2 regions of the Bacillus vallismortis genome follow, and region 2 is predicted to be linked to the other one. Evidence: riboswitches for the same ligand, from Rfam matches in the RefSeq annotation. Region 2 holds a riboswitch; the other holds the start of a gene.

Region 1 (15,550 bases), 400 kb from region 2:
CTTCTGATGATGTTTGGGTTTTGTGGGGATTTATTGCGGTGTGGGCAGCAGTGAGCATCGGGCTGGAGCAGCGCTTTAAGTGGGCGTCCGCTGTGTCTGGCGCTATCATTGCGCTTTTAGGTGCTATGGTGTTTACAAATATAGGAGTTCTTCCTGTTGAATCGCCTGTATATGATACTGTTTGGTCTTATGTGGTGCCGCTGGCGATTCCCCTTTTGCTGTTTCAGATCAATGTGCGGCAGATTTTCAAGGAAAGCAGGCGTTTACTGTTTATTTTTCTGATTAGCTCCGTCGGAACTGTGCTTGGGAGCGTCCTTGCTTTTTTTCTGTTCAATCAGCATATTCCTTACCTCGATAAAATCGGCGGAATGATCAGCGCTTCTTATATCGGCGGCGGGATCAATTTTGCGGCGATGGCGGCGAAATTTGAGACGCCGGGGGAATATGTGTCGGCTGCCGTTGTGGCTGATAATATTATGATGGCACTTTTGTTTTTGATCTTAATCAGCATTCCTGCAGTGAAATGGTTTCAGCGGCATTATGCTATGCCGTTTGAAGAAAAAGTGAAAGCCGATGGAAAGAGCGGAAACAGTGCAGAAAGCTATTGGAAACGGAAGGACATTTCTTTAAAGGATATCGCTTTTAATACCGGTGCTGCTTTTGCGCTTGTTGCGGCTAGTGTGAAGATTTCCGGCTATTTTAAAAGCCTTTTTTCTCATCCCCTGTTGACCGGAACGCTTGGCGATCAGTATCTAATGCTTACGTCTTTAACGGTTCTTATCATTTTTCTTTTCCCGCGTTTTTTTGAAAGGCTCAATGGATCTCAGGAGCTTGGAACCTTTTTGATTTATTTATTTTTTGTGGTGATCGGCATTCCTGCAGATTTGCGCTTAATCGTCACCAATGCGCCTCTTATTCTATTATTTGTCTTAGTTGTTGCGATCAGCAATTTAACTGTTTCCTTAGCCGTCGGAAAATTATTCCGCGTGCGGTTTGAGGAAATTCTGCTCGCTGTCAATGCTGCTGTCGGGGGGCCTACGACAGCGGCTGCGATGGCAATTGCCAAGGGATGGCGTGAGCTTGTTGCCCCCATCATGCTTGTCGGTACGCTCGGTTACTTAATCGGGAACTATGTCGGCACCTTTTTGGGAAATTGGTTTTCTTCTTTTTTATAAAAAGGATAATTGCAGTTTCCTTAGAATAATGTAAGAAGATTGGGGAGATTACTGTATGCTAAAAGGAAAAAACATCTATGTAAGACCTTTAGAGGTAAAGGATGCGGAAGAACATCTGCGGCTGCAAAGCGAAAACCGGGATTTTTTTGAACAGTTTTCCATGATACGCGCAGACGATTATTATACGGTTGAAGGGCAAAGAAAACGAATAACTGAGTATCAGCAAAGACTGGAGAAGGATGAAGAGTATCATTTTGGCATTTTCACTGCGTCAGACAATACATTAATCGGCACGGTTTCGCTCTTTCAAATCATCCGCGGGGCGCTGCAAACGGCGTTCATCGGGTATTTTTTAGACAAAGCCCATAATGGAAAGGGCCTGATGACAGAGGCCGTCAAATTGATTGTTGATTTTGCGTTTCACGAATTGAAACTGCACCGTATTGAAGCCGGTGTGATGCCCCGCAATCTCGGATCGATGCGTGTATTGGAAAAAGCGGGGTTTCATAAAGAGGGCATTGCCCGTAAAAATGTGAAAATCAACGGCGTTTGGGAGGATCACCAAGTACTCGCGATTCTGAATCCAGATGATGAACAGTAAAAGAAGCCGGGCCATCCCCGGCTTCTTTTTTAACGAACCGCCACTGGCGCAATTTCTTTCAGCGCTTGTTCGAAATCACGTTTCAAATCATCTGCGTTTTCGACACCGACACTGAGACGGAGCAGTCCGTCTGTGATGCCGCGTTTTTCACGCTCTTCCTTCGGCATTGCCGCGTGAGACATCGTTGCCGGATAGGACAAAATCGATTCCACGGCGCCAAGGCTTACAGCAAAGACCGGAAGTGATACATTCTCTACTAATTTCTTAACGGCATCTTTGCTTTCAAGCTCAAATGATAGCACGGCGCCCGCTCCCGCCGACTGGCCTTGATGAATGTCAGCGCCCGGATGATCAGCCAGACCCGGATAATACACGCGTTTCACCGCCGGATGCTCCTGGAAAAATTCCGCAAGCCGCTGCGCTGTTTGGCTTGCTTTTTCTAAGCGGACCTGCAATGTTTTTAATCCGCGCAGCACAAGCCAGCAATCTTGCACGCCAAGGACGGCGCCGAATGCGTTTTGCAGCTTATACAGCTGCTTTCCAAGCTCTTCATCCTTGACAGCAGCCAGGCCTGAGAGCACATCGCTGTGTCCGCTCAAGAACTTTGTTGCGCTGTGAAGCACAATATCCACGCCGAGATCAAGCGGCCGCTGCAGTGCCGGTGTCATGAAGGTATTGTCCAGAAAGGTCAAACAGCCGTTTTCTTTTGCGAGCTGAACCACCGCTTTTATATCAGTAATCCCAAGTGTCGGATTTGACGGTGTTTCCATATAAATGACCTTCGTGTTTGGTTTGATATTCCGCGCCACTTCATTCATGTCCGTCATGTCGACAAACGTATGCTCAATGCCAAACCGGGTCAGCACCTCTGTCACCATGCGGAAGGTTCCGCCGTATACATCTTCTGTCACAAGAACGTGATCGCCCTGTGACAGAAGTAAAAATGCTGTCGAGATCGCAGCCATGCCTGAGCTAAAAGCCAATCCTCTCGTTCCGCCTTCCAGTGCGGCAATGGTTTCTTCGAGCGCTGTTCTTGTCGGCGTGCCTGAGCGGCTGTAGTCATATGCGCCAAACTCTTCAAATGAAGATTGATGAAATGTTGATGCATGCTGGATCGGCACACTGACGGCCCCTGTTGAACCGTCTGTTTTAAATGGATTGTGCACGAGCTGGGTTTCCAGCGTCCAATTGTGATTACTCAAATGAAACAGCTCCCTCTTTGACCTGACATAACGCCTGTTTTAGGTCTTCTTTTAAATCCTCCGCATGTTCAATTCCGACCGAAAAGCGCAGCAGACGATTGCAAACCCCGTTTGCGATGCGGATGTCTTCAGGAATATCCATGTGCGTCTGTGTGGCTGGATATGTAATAAAGCTCTCCACCCCGCCGAGGCTTTCCGCAAAACAAATGGTCTTCAGCGCTTTTAAAAACGGGTTCACCCACTCTTCTTTTTGCAGACGGAAGGACAGCATGCCGCCTTTTCCGGGATGCAGCACATCCGCAATTTCTTCCTGCTCTTCTAAAAACGCCGCAAGCTCCTGCGCGTTTGCCTGATGCTGGCGCATTCTGAGGCTCAGCGTCTTCATTCCTCTCATGAGAAGCCATGAATCAAATGGAGGCAGGACAGCACCGATGGCATTTTGGTGTTGAAACATTTCTTCTCCAAGCTGTTCATCTTTCACAACGACAAGCCCTGCAAGCAGGTCGTTATGCCCGCCTAAATACTTGGTTGCACTGTGTATCACAATGTCGGCTCCCAGCTCAAGCGGCTGCTGCAAGACCGGTGTGTAAAATGTATTATCAACGATCAGCAGAATACCGTGCTCTTTTGTGATCTGGGCGATCTTTTCAATGTCCGCCTCCTGCATGAGCGGATTTGTCGGCGTTTCCACAAACACCGCTTTTGTATTCGGCGTTATCTTGGAGCGTAAACAGTCTTCGTCGCTGAAATCATCATAATGAAAGGTCAAGCCGTATTTTTTCCATTCATTTTCAAACAAGCGGTACGTGCCGCCATATAGGTCGGATGAAACGATCAGTTCGTCTCCGCTTTTAAATAGCGCCATAATTGTTTGGATGGCCGCCATTCCCGAACTGAAGGCAAGCCCTCTCGCTCCGTTCTCTAAGCTGGCGATCGCGTCCTCCACAAGCTGGCGTGTCGGATTTTTTGTGCGGACATAATCAAATCCGGTTGATTCACCGATCCCTCTGTGGCGGTATGCTGTTGATAAATAAATAGGAGGACTCACTGTCCCCGTTACTTCGTCGCTTCGGTTCCCGATTTGGGCTAATTTCGTTTCAACATGCTGTGACATATAGCTGCACCTTCCCTTTTCAAAATAAAAAACCCCTTCTTCATAAGAAGAAGGGGTTTAAACGCTTCCTCTTATCTTCCAAGCATAAAACGCTTGCTGGATTTAGCACCTTGGCGCTTTGCACATATGCAAAACAGGCCGGTTGCTGAGGTTTCTAAGGGCCAGTCCCTCCACCTCTCACGATAAGAAATATCGATTTCAATTTTCTGATTGTTTTATATTAACTTAATTCGCAGTTTATTTCAATACTTTTTTCTTCGAGTTCCGAACGGTTTAAAGAGAGAAATTTCTAATAATTCATGGTACAATAATGGAAAACGCAAGAAAGTCTAGTTGTCCTGGAGGAATGTATTATGGCACCGAAAAACGGCACAGTGCAAGAAAAGAAATTCTTTTCGAAAGAGCTTAACGAGGAAATGACATTGCTCGTTTATCTGCCGTCCAACTACTCCCCTCTTTATAAATACCATGTTATTATCGCGCAGGACGGCCACGATTATTTCAGGCTGGGGAGAATTGGCAGGCAGGTCGAGGAATTGCTGTCCAAACGTGAAATTGACCGGAGTATTATTATCGGTGTTCCTTATAAGGATGTTGATGAACGCAGAAAAACCTATCATCCGGAGGGCTCCAAATTTTCGGCGTATAAACGGTTCATCGCCCATGAGCTCGTACCGTTTGCGGATGATGAGTATCCTACTTATCATGTCGGCTACGGACGCACGCTAATCGGCGATTCGCTCGGAGCAACCATATCGCTCATGACAGCACTCGATTATCCGAATATGTTCGGAAACATCATTATGCAGTCTCCCTATGTTGACAAGCATGTATTGGAGGCCGTGAAGCAATCGGACAATATTGAACACCTCTCTATTTATCACCAAATCGGCACGAAAGAAACTGACGTCCACACGACTGACGGGAACATTCTGGACTTTACAGAACCGAACCGTGAGCTGAAACAGCTGCTGGAGAAGAAGCTTTCAGATTATGAGTATGAGCCATTTGAAGGAGACCACAAATGGACATACTGGCAGCCGCTTATCACGCCGGCGCTGAAAAAAATGCTTTAATACTCAATCATACTTTATTTCCAGGAGGGACATAATATGAAATACGGAATCGTTTTATTTCCATCAAAAAACTCCAAGACCTTGCGAACTCTTACAGAAAGCGCTATGATCCGAGCTATTCCTTGATCCCGCCCCATATGACGCTGAGATCATCGTTTGAATTGGCGGAGGAGAAAGCCGATCAGCTAGTATCACATCTGAGAGCCATCGCAAGGGAGTCCCATCCGGTCGTTCTCAAATTGACAAAATACAGCTCATTTGCGCCTGTCAATAATGTCATTTACATCAAAGCAGAACCGACGGAAGAATTAAAAACACTCAATGAAAAACTATACACCGGTGTGCTGGCTGGTGAACAGGAATACGCTTTTGTCCCGCATGTGACGGTCGGCCAAAATCTTTCCGACGATGAGCATTCGGATGTTCTGGGACAATTAAAAATGCAGGAAGTGTCGCATGAAGAAATCATTGATCGTTTTCACTTACTTTACCAGCTTGAAAACGGATCATGGACCGTATATGAAACCTTTTTGCTAGGCAAAGGAGAATAATATTTGGAAGCAGTTATCGCAAAAAATGAACAACAAATGAAAGACGCATTTTATGTAAGAGAAGAAGTCTTTGTCAAAGAACAAAACGTGCCTGCTGAAGAAGAAATTGACGAACTTGAAAATGAGTCTGAGCATATCGTCGTATATGACGGCGAAAAGCCTGTCGGTGCCGGAAGATGGCGTATGAAGGACGGCTACGGCAAGTTAGAGCGGATTTGCGTATTGAAAAGCCACCGCTCCTCCGGTGTCGGCGGCATCATTATGAAAGCGCTCGAAAAAGCGGCCGCGGACGGCGGTGCTTCGGGCTTCATGTTAAACGCGCAAACGCATGCTGTTCCGTTTTACAAAAAACACGGGTATCGTGTGATTTCTGAAAAAGAATTCCTCGATGCCGGCATTCCCCACGTACAAATGATGAAAGACTAAACAGCATCCGGGTCTATTGAGATCCGGATTTTTTCAAGCACATAAAAAACCGTTCTCTGGATGGGACTGACCCCCGTTTTTAAGACAGGGATCAAAACACCTTTTAAACAGCCAATTGCCGATAATTTATCGGTGATTGGTTGTTTAGTTTCGTTTGAATACGGAAATTGTTATAATAATGAATGTATTCTATGACAGTGCGTTCTACGATGGCGGTCGTGGTTCGATCAATGCTGTTAAGATAGAACGTTTCAGACTTTAGTGAGGAATGAAACGATTCGATGGAGGCATTATCAGCGGGCGTCCCTTTACGGGACATGCTCATGGTAATGCCTTTTGTTTTAACAGCTTTCTGATACTCGTAAGATGTATACACAGATCCTTGGTCACTATGTAACACGCAGTTCTCAGGCAGTGTTGGCAGTTGATCAAGTGTGTGTAAGACAAAGTCTGTGTCCTGCTTATCTCCAATCGTAAAAGCAATCACTTCTCCATTGTATACATCCAATATACTGGAAAGGTACAATTGCTTCTGTCCATAAGGCAAATACGTGATGTCCGTTACTAGTTTTTCAAGAGGATGATCAGACTGAAAGTTCCGATCTAATATATTATCGACCACGGCATATGGCTGCCCATTCTTCTTGCGCTTTTTCACCTTAACCCGGCACTGCCACTGATTTTTCTGCATAATACGCTGAACCGTTTTATGGTTAATACACATTCCCTTTTTTAATATGGCTGTGATTTTTCGATATCCATATCGATACTTGTGCTCTCGGCACAACGTGCCGATTTGTTTTTCCAAATGGCGTTTGGGATGATCCTTCATCAGATTCTTCTTCCAACGATAATAAGACGCCCGAGAGATACCTAAATGAATACAGATATCCTGCACGGTCATTGTGCTGTGCAATATTTCTACAAGTTCGACTGACGTTTTGCTATCAACTTCCTTTCCAATTCGTTGTACTTTTTTAAAACTTCATTCTGTTGTCTCAGGTAACGATTCTCTGCCTGCAGTTTCTCTAATTCGGAAGAATACTCCGGACCTTTTCCATAAGTGTATTGCTTACCAACAGGCTGTTCAAATCGATGTGTATCACCAGCCTTATACCATCTGACCCATGTCTTAATCTGCGTATTATTTTTGATATTCAACTCCTGCATGATCTCTTTCATAGGTACGCCTGCCAATCTCATTTCTACAGCCTTCTGTTTCACTTCAAGCGGATAACTCACTCTTGTCCCCATAGAAAATACACCTCCAAGTCTAATTTCGGATAACAATCATCCGTTTTCAAACTTGAAGGTGTTTTTATTTGTCTCATCTTATGGGGTCAGTCCCGGATGCGAACGGTTTTTTATACATATCGATTAATATATGTGCCCATCCCTTTTTCTCGCAACATCTTATAAAGAGAGCGCTTACGTTTCATCTCGTTCACTTTTCTTTCAGCGGCCGTTTGATTCTCCTGCTGTTTCTCCAGTTCCTTGTATACCCGCTGAAATGGAACATAGTTGATTTTTTCGGTTCCGGCGTAATCCTGCTTATGACCGATCGTTCGATTTGCATATTGAGCGTATTGCTGGTTTTGAATGTGACCTGCATATATCATACGATACCCACCCTTCTGCTATCTCTTTTCCCTTAAACATACTTTTTGAAACACGTTTCTTTTGTTATGATAGTCTTTGTCTGTATTGAACACCTTTTTTTGATTGGGAGGACCCCTTTTTGAAATGCGCCCGACTGAATGATCGAACGATACATTTATATACATATTCGAGAGAACACTATCAATTCCTCTTTGAAGAAGGAATAAAAGGACATTTAGTTTGTTCTCATTGCGGAAAACCCGTTTTGTTAAGACTCAACATCGCTGATCCTCCGGAGTTTATCCACCGCCAGCCAGGCCACTTTCCGGCATGTGAAGAGGCCTGCGGAACGAAACCCGCTCAAGAGGAGAAAAAAGAAGAGTATCAGGAATCCGGTGTCTTTCGTTTGCCCAAGGGAAAAGCGATTGCGGCTGACTCGTCTCCAGCTGTCGCGGAATGGCAGCGGCCGAGAAGCATTAAACCCGGAACACCATTCGTCCAAAAAACAATAGAACCTGATACGAGCCTTTTTCCGTCTGTCGGCTTGAACACGGATCAGCTGAAAGCTGTCACGGAAACAGAAGGCCCTCTGCTTGTGCTTGCAGGTGCGGGAAGCGGAAAAACACGCGTGCTGACGGCTCGTGCCGCCCACATGATTGAACATTTAGGCATAGCGCCGGAAAATATGCTGCTTGTCACCTTTACGACAAAAGCCGTCGCCGAAATGAAAGAGCGCATGGCGAAGCAGTATGGATTACAGCCGGCAAAAGTCAGAAGACTTGTCACCGGAACATTCCACAGCTTCTTTTATAAAATCTTGTATCACTATGATTCTGCCAAATGGAACGGCGAGCATTTGCTGAAAATGGAGTGGCAGCGGGAACAATATATCAAAAAAGCACTCTATGAAGAAGGCATAGATGAAAAAGAGTTCCCCGTTGATCAGGCGCTGCAGCAGATCGGCTTTTGGAAAAACACTTATGTGCCGAATGAACGCATCCCTTTACAAGATGAGTGGGAAAAACAAGTCTATCGATTATATGAACATTATGAACGCCAGAAAAAAGAAAACAACCAATTTGACTTTGATGACATGGCTTCTGCCTGCTACGAATTGTTTATCAATCAGCCGGATCTTCTGGAACAATATCAATCTCGGTTTACTTATATATTGATTGATGAGTTTCAGGACATTAACCCGGTTCAATATAAAATCATGCAGATGCTCGCCAGCCCTGAGCAAAACCTGTGCTGCGTCGGGGACGACGATCAGTCTATCTACGCGTTTCGCGGAAGCAATCCATCTTTTATTCTTGATTTTCAGAAGGATTATCCCGGAGCGAAAACGATTTATTTAACCGCAAACTACCGGTCAACACACCCAATCGTTTCCAGTGCTGATATCGTTGTGAAAAAGAACAAAAACAGATATGCCAAAATGCTTGAAGCCGCACGCGATGACGTCCAGGTCCCTATGCTGTTTTATCCTTATGACGAAGAAGAAGAGGCCACAATGGTCGTATCCGATATCAAAGAAAAAATTCAAAACGGGGCAACCCCTGAAGACTTTGCGGTTCTCTACCGCACAAACAGCGGAGGCCGCGCCATATATGAAAGGCTTCATCATTCGTCAATTCCTTATACAGCTGACCGCGGTGTCCAATCGTTTTACAGCAGACGCATTGTCCGCCAGATTCTTGCATACTTGTACGCCAGCCAAAATGAGGATGACACTGAGGCGGTTAAGCACTTGCTGCCTGCCTTGTTCTTAAAGCAATCCGCTTTGAACACACTGAAGGCGCTCTCGATTACCGAGGACTGCTCCATGATTAAAGCGCTGGCCAAGCTCCCTGATCTGAAGCCGTTCCAGCTCAATAAAATCAAGAAAATCGTGCCATTTTTTGCAAGCCTCCGCACGATGAAGCCGGTTGAGGCAATCACCTTCGCCGAAGGAAAAATGGGCTTCTCCGAGTATTTAAAAAAACGGGGGAACGAAGGCAACAAGCTAGAAAAAGGCTCCGATGACCTGCGTGACATTAAAGTCGTCGCCAAAAAATTCAAAACCATTCCTGACTTTCTCGCCCACGTAGACCATATGAGGGCCGCCGAGAAAAACAAAACGGATGATAACGGCGTTCAGCTGATGACCATTCATCGCTCAAAAGGCCTTGAATTCAAAACGGTTTATGTGTTAGGCGCGGTTGACGGCTCGATACCGCACGATTTCTCATTAGAAACAGCGAGAAAAGGCGATGAAGCGGCTCTTGAGGAAGAAAGACGACTATTATATGTAGCCATGACCCGGGCCGAACAGCATTTATATTTGTCTTGTCCCGCCAACAGACGCGGCAAAACGGCCCACCGCTCAAGATTTTTGTATCCCCTTTTACAGCAAGTAAGACAGCCCTTGCATAACTAACAGCCCGGCAGTGATCTGCCGGGTCTTTTCTGTAAAAAAAGCCCGCTGAAAAAGTCAGCCAGGCCATCCGCTTATTTGTTATCCAGCATTTTAGAAATTGTGCCAAAATCAAGCTTTTCTTTGCCGCTTGTAATCGATTGAACAATTTTATCTTCTAATTCCTTTGGCACGCGTCTGTTTGCCAGCTGTGCGACACGGCTAATTACGCTGCGCACTGTGTTTTCATCTTTAAAATTGGCGTTTTGAAGAGAGCCGGCAAGATTCATGACATCCTTCATATTGACGCCTGTTTTCTTTTCAATATTTTTAAAAAATTGATTATCCATAATGCGCCTCCTTTAGGCGGAGTAATACGATATTATATGAACACCAATAAGTGATGTGCCTTTCTCATTCCATTTTTTCCTCGAATCAGTTTACAGACTCAAGGAAGCGCGGATTTTCCGCACTTCCTCTAACGTTTTAGCAGAAATAAGATGCACCTACGATGATAAGGAGAATGAACAATACGACTAGAAGAACAAATGTTGAACCATAGCCGCCGCCGTAACCGCCAGCATAACCGCCATAACAGCCGCCACCGCAGCTGCCGCCGTAGCCGCCGCCAAATCCGTATCCAAAGCCCATAGTTAAGCACCTCCTTTACTCTCTATACACTATGTGAGCCGCTTCAATCGGTTTGGATATACGCATAGGGCGATTGCGGATTTATAATTGTCCGTACTGGTCCTGGCGTTTTTTAAGGAAGGCTTCGGTTTTTTCTGCCAGCTCTTCAATTTCCTCTTCAAACGCCAGACCAGCTTCGTCAAATGCATCCAAGTCTTTTCTGATGCGGCTCATGATGTCTTCATGCTCTTTTTGCTTTTGTTCGTGAGGTTCATATTTGCCTTCAATCCATTTTTCGAACTCATTCACTAATATCCCCCCACTTATGATATATGCTGGACGAGACCACTCCGTTAAAAAACAAAAAACCGGAGCCCCCCCGGTTTTCGTTGTCAGGCTATTGAGGCTTTTTCTTTTTCTTTCCGCACCCGCAGCCTTTCTTTTTGATCTTTTTTGATTGATATGATGAATCTGTATATGGAGTTTTTTGGGAAGGTTTATTGAATTGATTCATGTCGTTCCCTTCCTTTCCTTATGTCATATATGCTACTTTATGCGTATTCTTGAAGAAAGTTGCTGGTGGCAATGCCTCATTCTTGCAGCCATTTTGATACGAGTGTTTCTATAATGCCGGCAAGACCGGCGATCGCCAGCAGTAAAATCAGCCACTGCGCCATTTGCGGAATCAAAGCCTGGAACAAAATCAAAAATCCGGCGCACCACACGCCTGTACACCAATAGCAGCTCAGCAATTCACCAACAAAGGCCCTGATGCCAGTCCCCTTGATGACAATATACGTTTCCACGTTCCCGTCCGCATCCTTTTCTTCCTTCTCTTCTTGAAACAGGCTGCGAAGCGGCGCCATAATCGTGTCAAACACCAGCAAGCGTGCGAGCCGGAAGACCGCAAGCGAAAGAAGAGCAATTGTCAGCCCATTGATAACCACTTGTTCACTCCTTTGCCAATCATGATCCCTTCACATATATGCAAAAACCCTATTCTTCATGAATTGTATCTTGTCCGGCGCAAAATTGGTTGTTTTTCTTATTCCGCTCTGCACCCCATTTGCATTATATAGAGTATGGATAAGAAAGGAGTGAAGGTTATGTCGATTGAAGAAAAAGTTGAATCCCTGCATCCTGCAATATTTGAGCAATTATCAAGCGAATTCGAGCAGCAGATCGAAGTGATTGATTGCGAAAATATCACAATAGATACATCACATATAACATCTGCCCTTTCTATACAAGCCTTTGTGACAACCATGATTATCCTGGCGACCCAGCTCGTCATCGCCGATGAGGATTTGGCTGACGCAGTCGCAAGCGAAATTCTTATTCTCGATAGCTCCCAAATCAAAAAAAGAACCATCATTAAAATTATCAACAGCCGAAACATCAAAATCACTTTGTCTGCCGACGAAATAATAACCTTTGTACAAATCTTGCTTCAGGTGTTAAACAGCATTCTCAATGAACTTGACGTCCTTTAACCCTTTCTTTTCACAAACTTAAAAGCCGAGGTGAGAAAAAATGTCAGATAACGATAAAATCAAAGAAGAGCTTGCAAAGCTTCCGGAAGTTGATCCGATGACGAAAATGCTGGTCCACAATATTTTTCTTAAACATGGTGTCACAAAAGACAAAATGAAAAAAGTATCAGACGAAGAAAAAGAAATGCTCTTAAATCTAGTAAAAGACTTGCAGGCTAAATCCGAAGCGTTAATAGAAAACCAAAAGAAGAAAAAAGAAGAAACAGCCGCACATGAGCAAAAGAACGAAAAACCGCTAAGCCGCCGAGAGCAACTCATCGAACAGCTCAGACAAAGACGGCAAAACAATAACAATTCAAATTAATCATAAAAAATAGGGCACTTCATCATGATATATGCCTCAGTCAAAGTAAGAGGCTCGCTCATTTAATAACAGTAAAAGAAAAGGAGGAATAGATATGGAAAGCAGACCATATTCTTGGGTTGCACTTGATCCTGACTGTGACCACCCGTTAGACGAAAAAGAAAAAAAAGAAGACAGAAAATGCAATTGCGATGTTTGCTGTAATGGCAATGGGTTTGGCAACGACAACGCCTTTATCGACCAAGATCTAGCTCAGGCAAATCTCAACAAACAAGTCTCCGATGAAACGATTATCATCAGAGATTCTTGTGACATCAATGTTACATCTACAGACGTTCAAGCCGTAACTTCAGTCGTAACAGCACTTAATGCAGCTGTCGTAACAGCTACTCTGACATCCATTGCAGATGGAGTAATTGCCGAATTAGTCGCACAAGATTTATTGCAACTTACAGCTAACAAACAAGTTAACCGCCAAAAACTTCTCATCGAATGCTCCCGCGGCGTAAATGTCTCAACAGTAGATGCCGATATCGCAACTCTTATCTCTACAGCAACAAACACCCTTGTAGCGATCCTAGTTATTACTCTTGTTCTCTAGAACCTAAAAGCAGAGCTAAAAACGCTCTGCTTTTTCTTATTTTCCAAGCATATGATGAATATATAGACGTTCACCCACACCAAGTGGGGCACGGGTACATATGTTGTTAAGGACTAAAGTCAAATACCCTATAAAGAAGGAGCTGAAATCAATGAGCTGCGGAAAAACCCATGGCCGGCATGAGAACTGTGTATGCGATGCAGTGGAAAAGATTTTAGCAGAGCAGGAGGCAGTTGAGGAACAGTGTCCTACTGGCTGCTATACAAACCTTTTGAATCCGACAATTGCAGGTAAAGACACAATTCCGTTTCTCTTGTTTGATAAAAAAGGCGGATTGTTCTCCACTTTCGGAAACGTGGGGGGATTTGTGGATGATATGCAATGCTTTGAGTCCATTTTCTTCCGCGTTGAAAAATTATGCGATTGCTGTGCAACACTGTCTATTTTACGCCCGGTCGATGTCAAAGGCGATACCTTAAGTGTTTGCCATCCTTGCGACCCGGATTTCTTTGGGCTTGAAAAAACAGATTTTTGCATCGAAGTGGATCTCGGATGCTTCTGTGCCATTCAGTGCCTGTCACCGGAGCTAGTTGACAGAACATCCCCTAACAGAGACAAAAAGCATCATCACAATGGATAAACACTTGTAAAGAGGAATCCCCTTCCAAACTCTATTACAGGTGCAAATCATTCAGCTGCCTCCGGCGTGAGGCAGCTGACTCTCCATCATTTCGCCAGTCTCAAGAAATTTATAAGGCAGGAGGGATAATATGAGCCAGAAAACATCAAGCTGCGTGCGTGAAGCTGTAGAAAATATTGAAGATCTGCAAAACGCTGTTGAAGAGGACTGCCCGACAAGCTGCCATTCAAAGCTTTTATCACCAACCCATTCGTTGGGCGATACAGTGCCTTTCGTGCTGTTTACATCAAAATCAAATCCTCTGGTCGCTTTCGGAAATGTTGGCGAACTGGAAAACGGACCTTGCTTTAATACTGTATTTTTCAGAGTGGAAAAAGTTCATGGCAGCTGTGCGACACTGTCATTATTAATCGCATTTGACGAACACAAACACATTTTGGACTTCACCGATAAAGATACGGTTTGTGAAGTGTTCCGACTTGAAAAAACGAACTACTGCATTGAGGTGGACTTAGACTGCTTCTGCGCAATCAATTGCTTAAATCCTCGACTAATTAATCGCACGCACCATTAATGAAAGACTGAAAAGCTTGCAGCTCTGCAGGCTTTTCTCTATGAAAATAAGCTGCCGGGAACATCTGCCGGGCAGCTTTTTTCGTTTCCATTAAAAACCGAGCGGGTGCAAGGAGGTGATTTCATCAATCGCCAGTTCAGTCGGCGCGCCGTTTCCAGTCGTGCGGAGCAGGACGGAATCATTTCTTCTACCGACAATCACGCCTCTGTACGTTCTTCCGTTGGCTTCAATCAAACAAAGCGCTCTCGGCATGTTATGGGGCAGCTTTGTTAAAAAATCAATTTTTTCGTGGATCGTCATCTTGCTCATCGGTTTTTTCACTTTTCTTGCCGGCGGTGCTTTTTCCTCCGCTTTGGCAGCATTATGGACAGCCTCCGGTTCTTTTTCAGGCTTCCGGGCCTCAAGTTCAAGTGCAGGCTCTTCCTTTTTTTCAGCTTTAGGAGGCTCGTGTTCAACGGTTTTTTCAACGGCTTGCGGCTCTGCTTTCTGTTCCTGCTGGTTCTTTTTATTCTCTGGCGCTCTCACCTCTTGTATTTGCTGGCTCACTGGCTCAGCAGCAGGCTTTTCCTCTGCTTGTTTGATATCCGTTGGCACGGCTTCCTCCTGCTGTTTCTCATGGTAGGCAGGCTTTTCCTCTGCTTTTGGCGGATCGGGTTTGTCGGTCTTTTTTTTGATGACGATCTCCTGCATGGATGACCTTGTTGTTTCTGCGTAATCCGGCTGAACAATATACATGAGCGGTTTTTTATCCGCGTTTCGTTTCTTATTAGACATCTTCATCCCTCCGATTGTGTCATATTCTATCTATATGACAGAAAGCTGAAAATCAGAAGAAATAAAAAAGCAATCCCTGTTTGGGATTGCTTGCCATGATCCTGCCTTAGCGGGCAGTGATATGGAAACCTGAATCAACGTGAAGATTTTCACCTGTAATGCCTCGGGACATATCGCTGAATAAGAACGCAGCTGTATCGCCTACTTCTTCAGGTGTTGTCGTGCGGCGAAGCGGCGCACGCTCTTCGATGTCTTTTAAGATCGAGTTGAAATCGCTGATGCCTTTAGCAGACAATGTTCTGATCGGGCCTGCGGAAATGCTGTTGACGCGGATA
Region 2 (15,550 bases):
AACTTGCTTGATGTGATCAGAAACGGAGAAGCGCAGTTTGTCATCAATACGCTGACAAAAGGAAAGCAGCCGGCAAGAGACGGATTTAGAATCAGACGTGAATCAGTAGAAAACGGTGTTGCCTGCTTGACGTCATTAGATACGGCAGAAGCGATATTGCGAGTGCTTGAAAGCATGACATTCCGTGCTGATCAAATGCCGGCAGTCAACACAAATCAGGAGGCGGCAGTCACAATATGAAAAAAGCGTATTTGACAGTATGTTCTAACCAGCAAATTGCAGACCGGGTGTATCAAATGGTTCTGAAAGGGGAACTTGTCCAAGGGTTTACAACCCCGGGGCAGTTCCTCCATCTTAAAGTGAGCGAAGCGGTTACGCCTCTTTTGCGAAGGCCAATCAGCATCGCCGACGTCAACTTTGAAAAAAATGAAGTCACCATCATTTATCGAGTAGATGGGGAAGGGACAAGACTCTTATCTCTGAAGCAACGAGGGGAACTTGTGGATGTCCTCGGACCATTGGGAAATGGCTTTCCTGTCAATGAAGTCCAACCCGGAAAGACGGCTTTGCTGGTGGGAGGCGGTGTAGGTGTGCCGCCTCTCCAAGAGCTGTCGAAACGCTTGCACGAAAAAGGGATAAAGGTCATACACGTGTTAGGATTCCAATCGGCAAAGGATATTTTTTACGAAGAAGAGTGCCGGCAATACGGGGACACATATGTCGCAACAGCTGACGGAAGCTATGGGGAGACCGGATTTGTCACAGATGTGATAAAACAGAAAAACTTAGAGTTTGATATTCTTCTTAGTTGCGGGCCGACACCGATGCTGAAGGCGTTAAAGCAGGATTATGCCCATAAAGAAGTTTACCTGTCCATGGAGGAACGAATGGGTTGCGGTATTGGGGCATGCTTCGCGTGTGTGTGCCACACAAACGAAAGTGAGACATCCTACGTAAAAGTATGTCTCGACGGACCTGTATTTAAAGCTCAGGAGGTGGCGCTGTAATGCTAGAGGTGAAATTGCCGGGACTTGATTTGAAAAATCCGATCATTCCTGCATCAGGCTGCTTCGGTTTTGGAAAAGAGTTTGCGCGTTTTTATGATTTATCTTGTCTCGGAGCCATTATGATCAAAGCGACGACAAAGGAGCCTCGCTTCGGGAATCCGACCCCAAGGGTAGCCGAGACTGGCGCTGGAATGCTCAATGCGATCGGTCTGCAAAACCCGGGGCTGGAAAGCGTTTTGCAAAATGAGCTGCCATGGCTTGAGCAGTTTGATACGCCGATCATCGCCAATGTCGCAGGTTCCAAAGTCGAGGATTATGTACAGGTCGCGGCGAATATCGGTAAAGCGCCCAACGTTCATGCACTTGAGTTGAACATTTCCTGCCCGAATGTGAAAACAGGCGGAATCGCTTTTGGCACGAACCCGGAAATGGCTGCCGATTTGACAAAAGCGGTTAAAGAGGTTTCAGATGTGCCCGTTTATGTGAAGCTTTCTCCGAATGTGGCAAATATCACAGAAATTGCATCAGCGATCGAAGAGGCGGGAGCGGACGGTCTTACGATGATTAACACACTAATCGGCATGAGGCTTGATTTAACATCAGGCAAGCCGATATTAGCGAATCAAACAGGCGGGCTCTCCGGACCTGCTGTGAAGCCGGTTGCCATTCGCATGGTGTATGAAGTCAGCCAGGCTGTCAACATCCCGATTATCGGAATGGGAGGCGTGCAGACGGCAGAAGATGCACTGGAGTTTCTTCTCGCAGGAGCAAGCGCGGTCGCTGTCGGAACGGCAAACTTTGTGAATCCTTTTGCATGCCCGGACATGATTGAACAGCTGCCATCTGTATTGCGCCAATACGGCTATGAATCAATTGAAGAATGTATCGGAAGGAGCTGGAACCATGAAAAACGACCTGCCCATCATCGCGCTTGATTTTGCATCAGCTGAAGAAACACTTGCGTTCTTAGCGCCTTTTCAGCAAAAACCGTTATTTGTAAAGGTTGGAATGGAGCTTTTTTATCAAGAAGGGCCGTCGATTGTTAAACAACTAAAAGAAAGAGAGTGCGAGCTGTTTTTAGATTTAAAGCTTCATGACATCCCGACCACTGTGCACAAAGCGATGAAGCGCTTAGCCGCTCTTGGGGTAGACCTCGTCAATGTTCATGCGGCCGGAGGCAAAAAAATGATGCAAGCAGCTCTGGAAGGCTTAGAAGAAGGGACGCCATCCGGGAAAAAACGCCCTTCCCTTATCGCGGTAACCCAGCTGACAAGCACATCTGAACAAATCATGAAAGATGAACTGCTGATCGAAAAGCCTTTGATTGACACGGTCGTCCACTACAGCAAACTAACAGAAGAAAGCGGATTGGATGGAGTGGTCTGCTCTGTTCATGAAGCAAAAGCCATTTACCAAGCGGTGCCGTCTTCATTTCTGACTGTCACTCCAGGGATCAGGCTGTCAGAAGACGCTGCGAATGACCAAATCCGCGTAGCGACACCTGCAATTGCAAGAGAGAAAGGGTCATCCGCAATTGTAGTAGGACGCTCGATTACAAAAGCGAAAAACCCAGTAAAAGCCTATGAAGCTGTCAAACTCGAATGGGAGGGATTCAAGTCATGAAGCAAACCATCGCAAAACATTTATTAGACATTCAAGCTGTATTTTTACGCCCGAACGAGCCATTTACATGGGCAAGCGGCATTTTATCGCCAATTTACTGTGACAACCGCCTTACGCTATCTTTCCCGGAAGTCAGAAATGATGTGGCCTCAGGCATCCACAAGCTTGTCGAAGAGCATTTTCCTGAAGCTGAAATGATTGCGGGTACAGCGACAGCCGGTATTCCTCATGCTGCTCTGGCGGCTGACCGTTTGAACCTTCCGATGTGTTATGTGAGAAGCAAGCCGAAAGCGCACGGAAAAGGCAATCAGATTGAGGGAGCCGTGCAAAAGGGGCAAAAAACGGTCGTCATTGAAGACTTAATCTCTACAGGAGGCAGCGTGCTTGAAGCTGCGGCAGCTTTACAAGCGGCTGGCTGTGAAGTGCTTGGTGTCGTCTCAATCTTTACGTACGGGCTTTCTCAAGCGCAGGAAGCGTTTGAGAAGGCAGAACTGCCATACTACTCTTTAACTGATTATGATGCGCTCACACAGGTCGCGCTTGAAAACGGAAATATTCATTCAGGGGATTTAGAAAAGCTGAAAACGTGGAAACGAAATCCCGAGTCAAAAGATTGGTTTAAAAAATAACAAATAAATTTCGCAGATGCACAGAGGCCTCAAAGCCTTGATGCAGTTGAAAACAGGCCCCGAGGTCTGTTTTTTTATTAATCCTATAAAAAAAGTCGGGTTGACTTATGTTAGAATTGTGCTAAAATTTACTACAAATCTAAAAACTTATCAAGAGCGGCTGAGGGACTGGACCTATGAAGCCCGGCAACCTGCACAGTTTGTAAGGTGCTACTTCCAGCAAAATGAAATCCATTTTGAAAGATAAGGGCTGCATGCTGTTCTTGTCTTTCTTTCCGCCGGATCGAAAGTTTTTTATTTTAAGAGGAAGAAGGGATGGCGGCAATCACCGCAGCCGCGCATGACATTACAATTGGAAAAAGGCAATCAGCAGAAAGCGACTGTTTGTCTCCGAAAGGAGGAAAGAAGAAATGTTAACGTACGATAATTGGGAAGAGCCAACGATTACATTTCCGGAAGACGATCCTTATAAAGGAGCGCTGTCAGTTTTAAAGTGGGCATACGGCCATTACGGCAATCAGCTTGTTTATGCCTGCAGTTTCGGAATTGAGGGAATCGTTCTGATTGATTTAATTTATAAAGTGAAAAAAGACGCAGAGATTGTGTTTCTTGATACAGGACTTCATTTTAAAGAAACCTATGAAACGATTGAACGAGTGAAAGAGCGTTGCCCGGGTCTTCATATCATCCTGAAAAAACCAGATCTCACGCTTGAGGAGCAAGCTGGTGAATATGGCGACAAACTGTGGGAGAGAGAACCGAATCAATGCTGCTATCTCAGAAAGATCGTTCCTTTAAGAGAGGCGCTTTCGGGACATCCGGCCTGGCTTTCCGGTCTGCGCCGTGATCAAGGGCCGAGTCGTGCCAATACGAATTTCTTAAACAAAGATGAAAAATTCAAATCAGTAAAAGTATGTCCGCTTATCCACTGGACTTGGAAAGACATTTGGAGATACACATCCCGGAATGAGCTGGACTACAATCCGCTTCATGACCAAGGATATCCAAGTATTGGCTGCGCGCCTTGTACCGCTCCAGCTTTTACTGCAGAGGATTTACGCTCAGGAAGATGGAATGGTATGGCGAAAACAGAATGCGGACTGCATGAATAAGGAGCTGTAAAATGGAATTAGCCGCTATTTTATTTAGCTTGTTTTTCGCGATGAATATTGGTGCAAGCGGCGCTGCAGCTTCGATGGGAGTTGCTTACGGCTCTGGAGCCATCAAAGAGAAAACATACGCTTTAATTCTGTGCGCAGTCGGTGTGCTCGCTGGAGCGGTCATTGGCGGGGGCGAGGTTGTAAAAACCATCAGCTCTGGGATTATCCCTGAGCAGACCATTACACTGACGGTTGTTTGCATTATTATTGGAGCCGCTGCGCTGTCACTCTTTACAGCTAACCTGCTCGGCATTCCTTTGTCGACAAGTGAAGTAACGGTCGGCGCTGTTGTCGGCGTGGGAGTGGCTTACAAGGTATTGTTTGTGAACAGCCTTCTGGTCATTGTGTCGTTTTGGATTTTTGTCCCGCTGTTCGCTTTCGGTTTCACATATTTCGTGTATAAGCTGTTTCGTTATTTTAAGATTGAATTGAAATCGTCTAAAAAGCAAAAAATCCTTGGCATTGCGTTGTTAGGTGCCGGATTTTTCGAAGCGTTCTCTGCTGGCATGAACAACGTGGCGAATGCCGTTGGCCCGTTAGTTGCGGCCGGTGTGCTGGATGTCGCGAAAGGAACCTGGTACGGAGGGGTTTTTGTTGCACTTGGCGCGCTGTTATTAGGCCGGCGGGTATTAGAAACAAACGGGAAGAAAATTACGAGATTTTCAAAAGGAGAGGGCATTCTCTTATCCAGTACAGGAGCGGGACTGGTGATCATCAGTTCTGTATTTGGGATGCCGGTGCCTTTGGCTCAAGTCACGTCATCGTCTATTATCGGAATAGGCATGGCAAAAAACGGTCCGAATGTGTTCCATAAACAAGTTGTTCAAACGATGCTGAAGGTATGGATTGTATCGCCGTTTTTATCTTTATCGATTTCTTATATGCTCGTATCCTTGTTTTTAAAAGCGGATTATTATGCAATCTTTATCATGGTAAGCGTGCTCTTAGCGACGGTGGGTGCCGTCAGCCTGACGAAGGCCATACGTAAAGAGAGGCGATCTGTCCATGAACAAGGCGGGGGAATCTGATTATTAATCTGAGTTTTTTTATATGTTAACTAGGAGGAAGTGGATATTATGAGCTTAGCACCTCACGGAGGAACATTAGTAAACAGAGTAGATGAATCATATGATATAAGCAGCATTCAAAAAGAAATTGAACTTGATTTGATATCTTTTGCAGATTTAGAGTTAATTGGAATCGGCGGGTACAGCCCGATCGAAGGCTTCTTTAATGAAGAAGATTACGTATCTGTTGTTGAAAACATGCGACTTTCTTCCGGTGTTGTCTGGTCTCTCCCGATCACGCTCCCGGTCAGCGCTCAAAAAGCAGCTGATCTGTCAGTCGGTGAAACGGTAAAGTTAACGTATGAAGGAGAAACATACGGCGTGGTACAAATTGAAGACCTGTACGTGCCTGACAAACAAAAAGAAGCAGTCAATGTGTACAAAACAGACGATCAGAAACACCCGGGTGTTAAAAAGCTGTTCAGCCGCGGCGATACATATGTGGGCGGACCGATCACATTGATTAAAAAAGCTTCAAAACAGTTCCCTGAATTTACGTTCGAACCGGCAGAAACTAGACGCCAGTTTGCAGAAAATGGCTGGAATACAATTGTCGGTTTCCAAACAAGAAATCCTGTTCACAGAGCACATGAATACATTCAAAAAACCGCTCTTGAAACAGTAGACGGTTTGTTTTTAAACCCGCTGGTAGGTGAAACGAAATCTGATGACATCCCAGCTGACGTGCGGATGGAAAGCTACCAAGTGCTTCTTGACAATTATTATCCGAAAGATCGCGTGTTCCTTGGTGTCTTCTTAGCAGCGATGCGTTATGCAGGGCCGAGAGAAGCGATTTTCCACGCGCTTGTCAGAAAGAACTACGGCTGCACGCATTTCATCGTCGGGCGCGACCATGCTGGTGTAGGCGATTATTACGGAACATATGAGGCGCAGGAGCTGTTTGACACATTTAAACCTGAAGAACTCGGGATTACACCGCTAAAATTCGAGCACAGCTTCTTCTGCAAAAAATGCGGAAATATGGGAACAGCGAAAACTTGCCCTCACGGCAGAGAGCATCACGTCATTTTATCAGGCACTAAGGTGAGAGGCATGTTGAGAGACGGTGTGCTGCCGCCTGCTGAATTCAGCCGCGCAGAAGTCGTAGAAGTATTGATCAGAGGAATGAAGAAAAAAGAAGAAGCAGGCGTATTTTAAGGGGGACTGGCAGTGACAAATCGCGATATCGTATGGCATGAAGCCTCTATTACAAAAGAAGAGTACCAACAAAAAAACAAGCACAAAAGCTCCATTCTCTGGCTGACAGGATTAAGCGGTTCAGGTAAATCAACGATTGCCAATGCCGCTGCAAGAGAACTGTTTGAGCAGGGCTATCAAGTCATTGTTCTGGACGGAGATAATATTCGGCACGGTTTAAATAAGGATCTTGGTTTTTCTGACGAAGACCGAAAAGAAAACATCCGCCGAATCGGAGAGGTGGCGAAGTTGTTTGTCCAGCAGGGCACCATTGTGATTACTGCTTTTATCTCTCCTTTCCGTGAGGACAGGGAACAGGTTCGCCAGCTTGTAGGAGCAGGCGAATTCAATGAGGTATACATTAAATGCGATCTCGATATTTGTGAACAAAGAGATCCGAAAGGGCTCTACAAAAAAGCAAGAAACGGGGAAATTCCTTTCTTCACAGGAATTGATTCTCCTTATGAAGAGCCGGAAGCACCGGAACTCATTCTTGATTCAGGACAGCATGACCGTGAAGCTTGTAAAAACCAGCTGATTGAGTTTGTTGAACGAAAATTGAGCTAATATGATCTGCTGTGTTCTTTACAGATGCCGGAATGCAAGCGAGAACAACATGACAGTGAATGTTTCTGGAAGAACTCGAATAGATCGGGGGAAATACGATGGGGAAAGTATATATTGTAGGAGCGGGTCCCGGTGACCCTGATCTGCTGACAATTAAAGCACTGAAAGCCATTGAAAAAGCTGATGTCATCTTATATGACAGATTAGTAAATAAAGAAATTTTACAATATGCCAAAGAGCAAGCAGACCTGATCTACTGCGGGAAGCTTCCAGATTTTCATACGATGAAGCAGGAAACCATTAATCGATTTCTTGTGAAGTATGCGCAAAAAGGGAAAATCGTTGTCAGATTGAAAGGCGGAGACCCTTTTGTGTTCGGCAGAGGGGGAGAAGAAGCGGAATGCCTCTCTGACAACGGAATTCCGTTTGAAATCATCCCTGGCATTACATCAGGAATTGCGGCAGCGGCTTACGCGGGGATTCCTGTTACTCATCGAGATGCGGGCTCTAACGTCGCTTTTGTAACGGGTCATTATAAAAAAGAAGAAGATTTTGACGAAAAGTGGAAAGCGCTGTCCACAGGAATTGATACACTTGTTATCTATATGGGTATCAAAAACGTGCAGCAGATTGAAAGAAAACTCCTTGAAAACGGCAGGTGCGGATCTACGCCGGCAGCCTTTATTCACTGGGGAACAACGGACAAGCAAAAATCTGTTTTTTGTACAGTTGATACCCTTTCAGAAACGGTGATAAAAGAAGATATTAAAAATCCGAGTTTAATTGTCATTGGAAATGTTGTAAATTATCACTATAAGCTGGAATGGTTTGAATCTGAACTAAAAAAACAAGATTTAAGCGAGGCGTTGTAAAAATGAAACAAGCCATTTTATATGTCGGCCATGGCAGCCGGGTAAAAAAGGCGCAGCAAGAAGCCGCGGCCTTTTTGGAAGGATGCAAGGCGCACGTCCCTGCACCTGTACAGGAAATCAGTTTTTTAGAGCTTCAGGAGCCGACAATTGAGACTGGGTTTGAAGCATGTGTGAAACAAGGCGCCACTCATATCGCAGTGGTGCCTCTGCTTCTTTTAACAGCTGCACATGCAAAACAGGATATTCCGGAAGAAATTGCGCGTGTTGCATCCCGATATCCTTCGATCCGTGTTTCATACGGAAAGCCGATCGGGATTGATGAAGAAGTGGTCAAGGCCGTATATCACCGAATGAAGGACATAGGTGTTCCGTATGAAAATGCCAGAGTCGTGCTCATCGGGAGGGGAAGTTCAGATCCCGCTGTAAAAAGAGACGTAACCGGTATTGCCAATCTTCTTCAAAAGATGATTCCTGTCAAGGAAGTCATCCCGTGCTTTTTGACAGCATGCGGCCCGAATTACAAAGAGGTTTTTTCAGAACTTAAAAAAGCTGACGGCGTGACAACCTTTATCGTACCTTATTTGCTCTTTACAGGTATGCTGATGAATGAAATCGAACGAGAGGTTCAGGAATTAAAGTCTCATAATCCGAATGTCCACCTTTCTTCATATATCGGTTTCCACCCTCATGTGAAAAACGCATTTTTAAATCGTGTGAAAGAGACTTCCGAAAATCCAGAGGGGAAATTTGATTTTGCCGGAGGTTCATATGCTCCCGCTGCACATTAGCCTGGAGAAGAAAAAGGTTGTCATTGCGGGTGGCGGCAGTATCGCGCTCAGAAGGCTGAAAACGGTGCTTTCTGAGGGAGCTGATATTACGCTTGTCAGTCCGGATGTTGAGCCTGAAATCAAGCAGATGGCCGCCAATCACCTCATCAGATGGATCGGCCGTACGATTAAAAAAGAAGATTATCTCGATGCTTTTTTGATCATTGCTGCCACGGATAATGCGGCAGTAAACAAAGAAATTGCTCAAACCGCTTCGCCTCTTCAGCTTGTCAATTGTGTCAGTGATGCTGAGCTTGGCGATGTATACATGCCAAAAATCGTAAAAAGAGGGCATGTCACGGTATCTGTTTCTACAAACGGAGCCAGTCCAAAGCATACAAAGGAGCTGGCTGAACAGGTGAATAAGCTGATTGACGGCGATTTTGTCGCTGAAGTTGACAGACTCTATCAGCTGAGAAGAAAGAAATAAGCCAGAGCAAACAATGCTCTGGCTTTTCTTTATGCGTCTCAGCTTTTTTTCAGCTTAATGACAGTATCAGCATCAGGTGTGACAAAGACGGTATGCTGGCTGTCATAGGTGACGAAGCCGGGCTTCGCGCCGCTCGGTTTTTTGACATGCCTGATTTTCGTATAATCTACAGGCACTGAACTCGAATCTTTAGCTTTTGAAAAATAAGCAGCAATTGTCGCAGCTTCAATGATTGTTTGCTCATCCGGTTCGCTGCTTCTGATCACAACGTGAGAGCCTGGAATATCTTTCGTGTGAAGCCAAATATCCTCTCTGGCTGCCGCTCTGGTCGTTACATACTCATTTTGGCGGTTGTTTTTCCCTACTAATATCGTCAAGCCTGATGAGGATTCATAGGTCTCTATAACCGGGTTGTGAGGTTTTTGTTTTTTCTGCCCTTTTTGCTGCTTAGGGCGCAAATATTTGCCCTCCACAAGCTCCTCTCTGATTTCGCTAATATCTCGAGGAGAAGCGGACGAAAGCTGCTGAATCAGCTGATCAAAGTATTCGATCTCTTCCTGTGCAAGCCTGATTTGTTCTTCGACAACCGCGACCGAATTTTTCGCTTTCTGATACTTCGTGAAGTAGGCTTGTGCATTTTCAGAAGGTGTTTTATTCGGGTTTAAAGGAATTGTAATTGTCGGACTTTCTTCATCGTAATAGTTCATGACCTCAGCCTGTTTATCACCTTTTTTCAGCATATAGAGATTAGCGGTTAAAAGCTCGCCATATAGCTGAAATTCCTTCGCGTTTTCCGAATACTCCAGCGTTTTTTCCAACTTTTTGATTTTGTTGGCATTCTTCTTCCTTTCATTGACAACAAATCGCTCAAGATCTTGTGCCTGCTGTTTGACGCGGTCTCGTTCAGCTTTGCCGAAATAAAAACGGTCGAGCAGCTCGCTTAATGAATCAAAACGGCGCGCTTCGCCCTTGAGATGAGTCAGCTCCAGCAGATAAAAATATTCCTTACCGTTTACAGTTGTAATGTTGGGAATGAAGCGGTGCTCTTTTACTTCGGCAAAAAGCTCCAGCAATGCTTTTGGTAATGTGACTTTGTTGGCAAGGCCCGCCCTGTGAACCGCTTCTTTGGCAAAGAGCGGTGATACACCTGAAAAGTGCTCGACAATTTGTTTTTCAAGCCGTCCTTCTTGAAAATTGAGATGACGTAACATATCGTCTTCTGACGCCTCTAGCGGCGAGATTTTGTTCTGGGCCGGCGGAAGTTTATAATCTTGGCCGGGCAGTACTGTACGGTAGCTGTTCATTGAAGGCGATAAATGCTTTAGCCCGTCGATGATCATATTTTCCGCTCCGTCTGTCAAAATGATATTGCTGTGGCGTCCCATAATTTCTACATAAAGCTTTCGGACAGTTTCGTCGCCAATTTCGTTCCGGCTTTTGATATGAAAAATCATAATGCGGTCTAGGCCCGCCTGTTCAATTTTTTCAATAAACCCGCCTTCGATATGCTTTCTCAGCAGCATGCAGAACATTGGCGGTTCACTTGGGTTTTCATAGGCTTGCGTCGTGATGTGCACCCGTGAATAGCTCGGGTGTGCCGATAATAATAGTTTTTGGTTTTTTCCATTCGCGCGAATGTGGAGGACCACTTCGTGCTTATATGGCTGGTGGACTTTCGTAATTCGTCCGCCCAACATTTTCTCGTTAAGTTCGTGTGTCATTCCGTATGTAAACATGCCATCAAACGACATATGCAATACACCCTCTCATTCTTCCTGCATTCGATAATTATAGCATGAAATGGGACGAGTCAGAATAAGCATGCTTATAGAGTGATATCTCTATAAGAGAGCAGGGGAGTGGACGAGGCGAATGAAGTTTCATGAAATGGAACAAACAGATTTACTAGAGGCAACCAATACGTCCATGAAACAAGGATTAACAGAAAAAGAGGTGAAAAAACGCCTCGATAAGCATGGGCCAAACGAGCTGCAAGAAGGGAAAAAAACATCAGCGCTTCTCTTGTTCTTCGCGCAGTTCAAAGATTTTATGGTGCTTGTGCTTTTGGCTGCCACGTTAATCTCAGGATTTCTTGGTGAATATGTAGACGCGGTTGCGATTATTGCGATTGTGCTTGTGAATGGCATACTCGGTTTCTTTCAAGAAAGGCGTGCTGAGCAATCTCTTCAGGCTCTAAAAGAGCTTTCGACACCGCATGTCATGGCGCTTAGGGAGGGGAGCTGGATAAAGATCCCTTCTAAAGACCTTGTGCCGGGTGATATTGTGAAATTTACGAGCGGTGACAGGATTGGCGCGGACGTTCGAATTGTCGAAGCGAAAAGCCTTGAAATAGAAGAATCAGCCCTGACCGGGGAATCAATCCCGGTTGTAAAGCATGCCGATAAATTAAAAAAACCGGATGTTTCGCTCGGCGATATTACGAATATGGCTTTTATGGGAACGATTGTGACACGCGGCAGCGGTGTGGGGGTCGTTGTAGGCACAGGAATGAATACGGCAATGGGGAAAATTGCCGACATGCTTGAATCGGCAGGGACACTGTCAACACCGCTGCAAAGAAGGCTGGAGCAACTCGGGAAGATTTTAATTGTTGTTGCGTTGCTGCTGACGGTGCTTGTCGTTGCTGTCGGTGTTCTTCAGGGGCATGACTTGTACACTATGTTTTTAGCGGGTGTATCGTTAGCGGTAGCTGCTATTCCGGAGGGGCTCCCGGCAATTGTGACAGCGGCGTTATCACTTGGCGTGCAGCGGATGATTAAGCAAAAATCAATCGTAAGAAAGCTTCCTGCTGTAGAAACACTTGGATGTGCGTCTATTATTTGTTCAGACAAAACAGGGACATTGACGCAAAACAAAATGACAGTAACACATGTCTGGTCCGGGGGGAAAACATGGAGAGTGACAGGGGCCGGCTATGAACCGCAAGGAAGCTTTACACTGAACGAAAAAGAGGTCAGTGTCAATGAGCATATGCCGCTTCAGCAGATTTTGCTGTTCGGAGCGTTGTGTAACAACTCCAATATTGAGAAAAGAGACGGTGAATATGTGCTTGATGGAGATCCGACGGAGGGGGCGCTGCTCACCGCGGCAAGAAAAGGCGGTTTTTCTAAGGAGTTTGTTGAATCTCATTATCGGGTGATTGAAGAGTTTCCGTTTGACTCTGCACGGAAAATGATGACTGTCATTGTAGAAGATCAGGACAGAAAGCGGTATATCATCACAAAAGGTGCACCGGATGTGCTGATGCAACGCTCTTCCCGTATTTATTATGACGGCTCAGCGGCGCTTTTTACTAATGAGAGAAAAGCAGAAACAGAGTCGGTGTTAAGACATTTGGCATCCCAGGCGCTCAGAACGATAGCAATTGCTTACAGGCCGATAAAAACAGGTGAAACACCGTCTATGGAGCAGGCGGAAAAAGATTTGACGTTGCTCGGTCTTTCGGGCATCATTGATCCGCCGCGGCCGGAAGTCAGACAGGCAATTAAAGAATGTCGTGAAGCGGGTATCAAGACCGTCATGATTACAGGCGATCATGTGGAGACTGCTAAAGCGATAGCCAAAGACTTGCGCCTCCTTCCGAAAAGCGGCAAAATCATGGACGGTAACATGCTGAATGAACTTTCTCAAGAAGAGCTTTCAAATGTCGTGGAGGATGTTTATGTATTTGCCCGCGTTTCTCCTGAGCATAAATTGAAAATCGTGAAAGCTTTCCAGGAAAACGGGCATATTGTGGCGATGACCGGAGACGGCGTCAATGACGCCCCTGCCATTAAACAAGCTGACATCGGAGTGGCTATGGGCATTACCGGGACAGATGTGGCCAAGGAAGCGTCATCCCTTGTTCTCGTGGATGATAATTTTGCGACGATCAAATCTGCGATAAAAGAGGGCAGAAACATCTATGAAAATATCAGAAAGTTTATCAGGTACCTGTTGGCTTCTAACGTCGGAGAAATCCTTGTCATGCTGTTTGCGATGCTGCTTGCCCTCCCTTTGCCGCTCGTGCCGATTCAGATTTTATGGGTCAACTTGGTGACGGACGGATTGCCGGCAATGGCGCTTGGCATGGATCAGCCGGAAGGAGATGTGATGAGGCGGAAGCCGCGCCACCCGAAAGAAGGGGTGTTTGCCCGCAAGCTTGGATGGAAGGTCGTCTCCAGAGGATTTTTGATCGGAGCTGCCACCATTTTAGCGTTCGTCATTGTATATCACCGAAATCCGGAGAATTTGGCTTATGCCCAGACGATCGCGTTTGCCACTTTGGTGCTGGCTCAGCTGATTCACGTTTTTGACTGTCGAAGCGAGACATCTGTTTTTTCCAGAAATCCGTTTCAAAATATGTACTTAATCGGTGCGGTATTATCATCCATTTTGCTGATGCTTGTTGTGATCTACTATGCGCCGCTTCAGCCGATTTTCCATACCGTTGCTATCACGCCGGGGGACTGGATGCTCGTCATCGGCATGTCCGCCATTCCTACTTTTTTGCTGGCTGGGTCACTTTTGACAAGAAAAAAATAAATTCATATGATATAATCTTAGGGGTAATAGCATGTCTATTGCCCTTTTATTATGAGAACCAGGGAAGAATTGGGTGTTTTAAAATGATACGAAGTATGACAGGCTTCGGCAGTGCAAGCAAAACACAAGATGATCTCTCTGTAAGCGTTGAACTTAAATCTGTGAACTACAGGTTTAAAGAAGTGAACGCTCGTTTGCCAAGGCCTTTGCTATATGTTGAAGATAAGCTGAAACAGACGATTCTGGAGCATATCCAGCGCGGACGAATTGAGCTTTTCGTAACCGTTGACAGCGATATGCTTGTTGAGAAAAGGCTTGAAATTGATTGGGCGCTGCTCGATGAGTTCGTCGCAGCTGCGGGAGATATGAAGAAGCGGTATCAATTGGCTGCAGAGCCTGATGTAATGGATTTCTTCAAGCTTGATCATGTCGTTCAGATTCATGAAGAACAGACGCAAAACGACAGGCTGGAGGCATTAATCATCGCTGCTGCAGAGAAAGCGGTAAAAGGGCTCTGTGCAATGCGTGAAAAAGAGGGGCTGCTTTTAGCAAAAGACTGCCTGATGCATATTGACCAGCTTGAAGAGCTGGTGAATGAAACCGAATTGCTTGCAGCAGACGTCGTATCCCGTTACCGGGAACGGCTGTACGCCAGAATAAAAGAATGGACTGAAGACGTGTTAGACGAGTGCCGGCTTGTAACAGAATGCGCTATTTTTGCAGACCGCTCGGATATCACTGAAGAGATTACCAGGCTGAAGAGCCACTTCGCCCAGTTTCGTGATATATTAGCTGAAGGCGGAGCTGTCGGGCGCAAACTCGACTTTCTCGTTCAGGAGCTGAATCGGGAAGCGAATACAATCGGCTCAAAAGCAAATGATCACCAGATCACAAAGCTTGTCGTCGAAATGAAAAGTTCTATTGAAAAAATAAAAGAACAAGTGCAAAATATAGAATAGTGACTGTGCGTATTGTTTACAGACGGTCTTACTAGGCTAAACTAGAGACGTCTATTTTACAGGGGGAACGTAGAAGATGACGATTAAACTGATTAATATCGGATTTGGCAATATTATCTCCGCCAATCGGATGATTTCGATTGTCAGCCCGGAGTCTGCGCCAATCAAACGGATGATCCAGGATGCAAGAGACCGCGGAATGCTTATAGACGCTACATACGGACGAAGAACCCGTGCAGTTGTCGTCATGGATAGTGACCACATTATCTTATCTGCCGTCCAGCCTGAGACAGTTGCACACAGACTTTCTGTTAAAGAAGAAATTATGGATGAAGGGCAGGGATAGTTGCCGCATGAAAGAAAGAGGGTTATTAATCGTTCTCTCAGGTCCCTCAGGAGTTGGTAAAGGAACGGTTCGGCAAGCGATCTTTTCGCAGGAAGACACAAAATTTGAATATTCGATCTCAGTAACAACAAGAAGTCCGCGAGAGGGCGAAGTGAACGGAGTCGATTATTTTTTCAAAACGAGAGAAGAATTCGAGCAAATGATTGCAGACAACAAGCTGCTCGAATGGGCAGAATATGTCGGCAATTATTACGGCACGCCTGTCGATTATGTTGAACAGACGCTTCAAGACGGAAAAGACGTCTTTTTAGAAATCGAAGT

What was found. Region 2 has a riboswitch for S-adenosylmethionine ahead of BV11031_RS10170 (phosphoadenylyl-sulfate reductase). Riboswitches for the same ligand answer to the same signal wherever they lie in the genome.
Region 1: linked by a shared signal. The riboswitch ahead of metI (cystathionine gamma-synthase/O-acetylhomoserine thiolyase) and the one ahead of BV11031_RS10170 (phosphoadenylyl-sulfate reductase) in region 2 are both predicted to bind S-adenosylmethionine.

What each region holds. Positions count from the first base shown of each region.
Region 1 is NZ_CP026362.1:2,251,869-2,267,418, forward strand. Features, by position in the region: gene BV11031_RS12155 (DUF819 family protein) at 1-1,175, shown strand, start outside; gene BV11031_RS12160 (GNAT family N-acetyltransferase) at 1,231-1,776, shown strand; gene metC (cystathionine beta-lyase) at 1,806-2,978, opposite strand; gene metI (cystathionine gamma-synthase/O-acetylhomoserine thiolyase) at 2,971-4,092, opposite strand; SAM riboswitch class I at 4,161-4,281, opposite strand; gene BV11031_RS12175 (esterase family protein) at 4,446-5,168, shown strand; partial or broken gene BV11031_RS12180 (YjcG family protein) at 5,205-5,719, shown strand; gene BV11031_RS12185 (GNAT family N-acetyltransferase) at 5,723-6,145, shown strand; one part of gene BV11031_RS12190 (IS3 family transposase) at 6,249-7,126, opposite strand; one part of gene BV11031_RS12190 (IS3 family transposase) at 7,126-7,399, opposite strand; gene BV11031_RS12195 (hypothetical protein) at 7,510-7,764, opposite strand; gene BV11031_RS12200 (ATP-dependent helicase) at 7,884-10,163, shown strand; gene spoVIF (sporulation-specific transcription regulator SpoVIF) at 10,235-10,489, opposite strand; gene BV11031_RS12210 (YjcZ family sporulation protein) at 10,626-10,790, opposite strand; gene BV11031_RS12215 (hypothetical protein) at 10,872-11,078, opposite strand; gene BV11031_RS12220 (DUF1360 domain-containing protein) at 11,360-11,716, opposite strand; gene cotV (spore coat protein CotV) at 11,876-12,262, shown strand; gene cotW (spore coat protein CotW) at 12,303-12,626, shown strand; gene cotX (spore coat protein CotX) at 12,721-13,227, shown strand; gene cotY (spore coat protein CotY) at 13,379-13,867, shown strand; gene cotZ (spore coat protein CotZ) at 13,998-14,441, shown strand; gene cotO (spore coat protein CotO) at 14,532-15,221, opposite strand; gene fabI (enoyl-ACP reductase FabI) at 15,322-15,550, opposite strand, start outside.
Region 2 is NZ_CP026362.1:1,854,953-1,870,502, reverse strand. Features, by position in the region: gene carB (carbamoyl-phosphate synthase (glutamine-hydrolyzing) large subunit) at 1-240, shown strand, start outside; gene pyrK (dihydroorotate oxidase B electron transfer subunit) at 237-1,007, shown strand; gene BV11031_RS10185 (dihydroorotate dehydrogenase) at 1,007-1,942, shown strand; gene pyrF (orotidine-5'-phosphate decarboxylase) at 1,911-2,630, shown strand; gene pyrE (orotate phosphoribosyltransferase) at 2,627-3,259, shown strand; SAM riboswitch class I at 3,404-3,509, shown strand; gene BV11031_RS10170 (phosphoadenylyl-sulfate reductase) at 3,670-4,371, shown strand; gene cysP (sulfate permease) at 4,383-5,447, shown strand; gene sat (sulfate adenylyltransferase) at 5,496-6,644, shown strand; gene cysC (adenylyl-sulfate kinase) at 6,657-7,250, shown strand; gene cobA (uroporphyrinogen-III C-methyltransferase) at 7,349-8,122, shown strand; gene sirB (sirohydrochlorin chelatase) at 8,125-8,910, shown strand; gene sirC (precorrin-2 dehydrogenase) at 8,891-9,379, shown strand; gene rqcH (tRNA modification protein RqcH) at 9,418-11,130, opposite strand; gene BV11031_RS10130 (calcium-translocating P-type ATPase, SERCA-type) at 11,252-13,924, shown strand; gene BV11031_RS10125 (YicC/YloC family endoribonuclease) at 14,008-14,883, shown strand; gene remA (extracellular matrix/biofilm regulator RemA) at 14,960-15,229, shown strand; gene gmk (guanylate kinase) at 15,237-15,550, shown strand, end outside.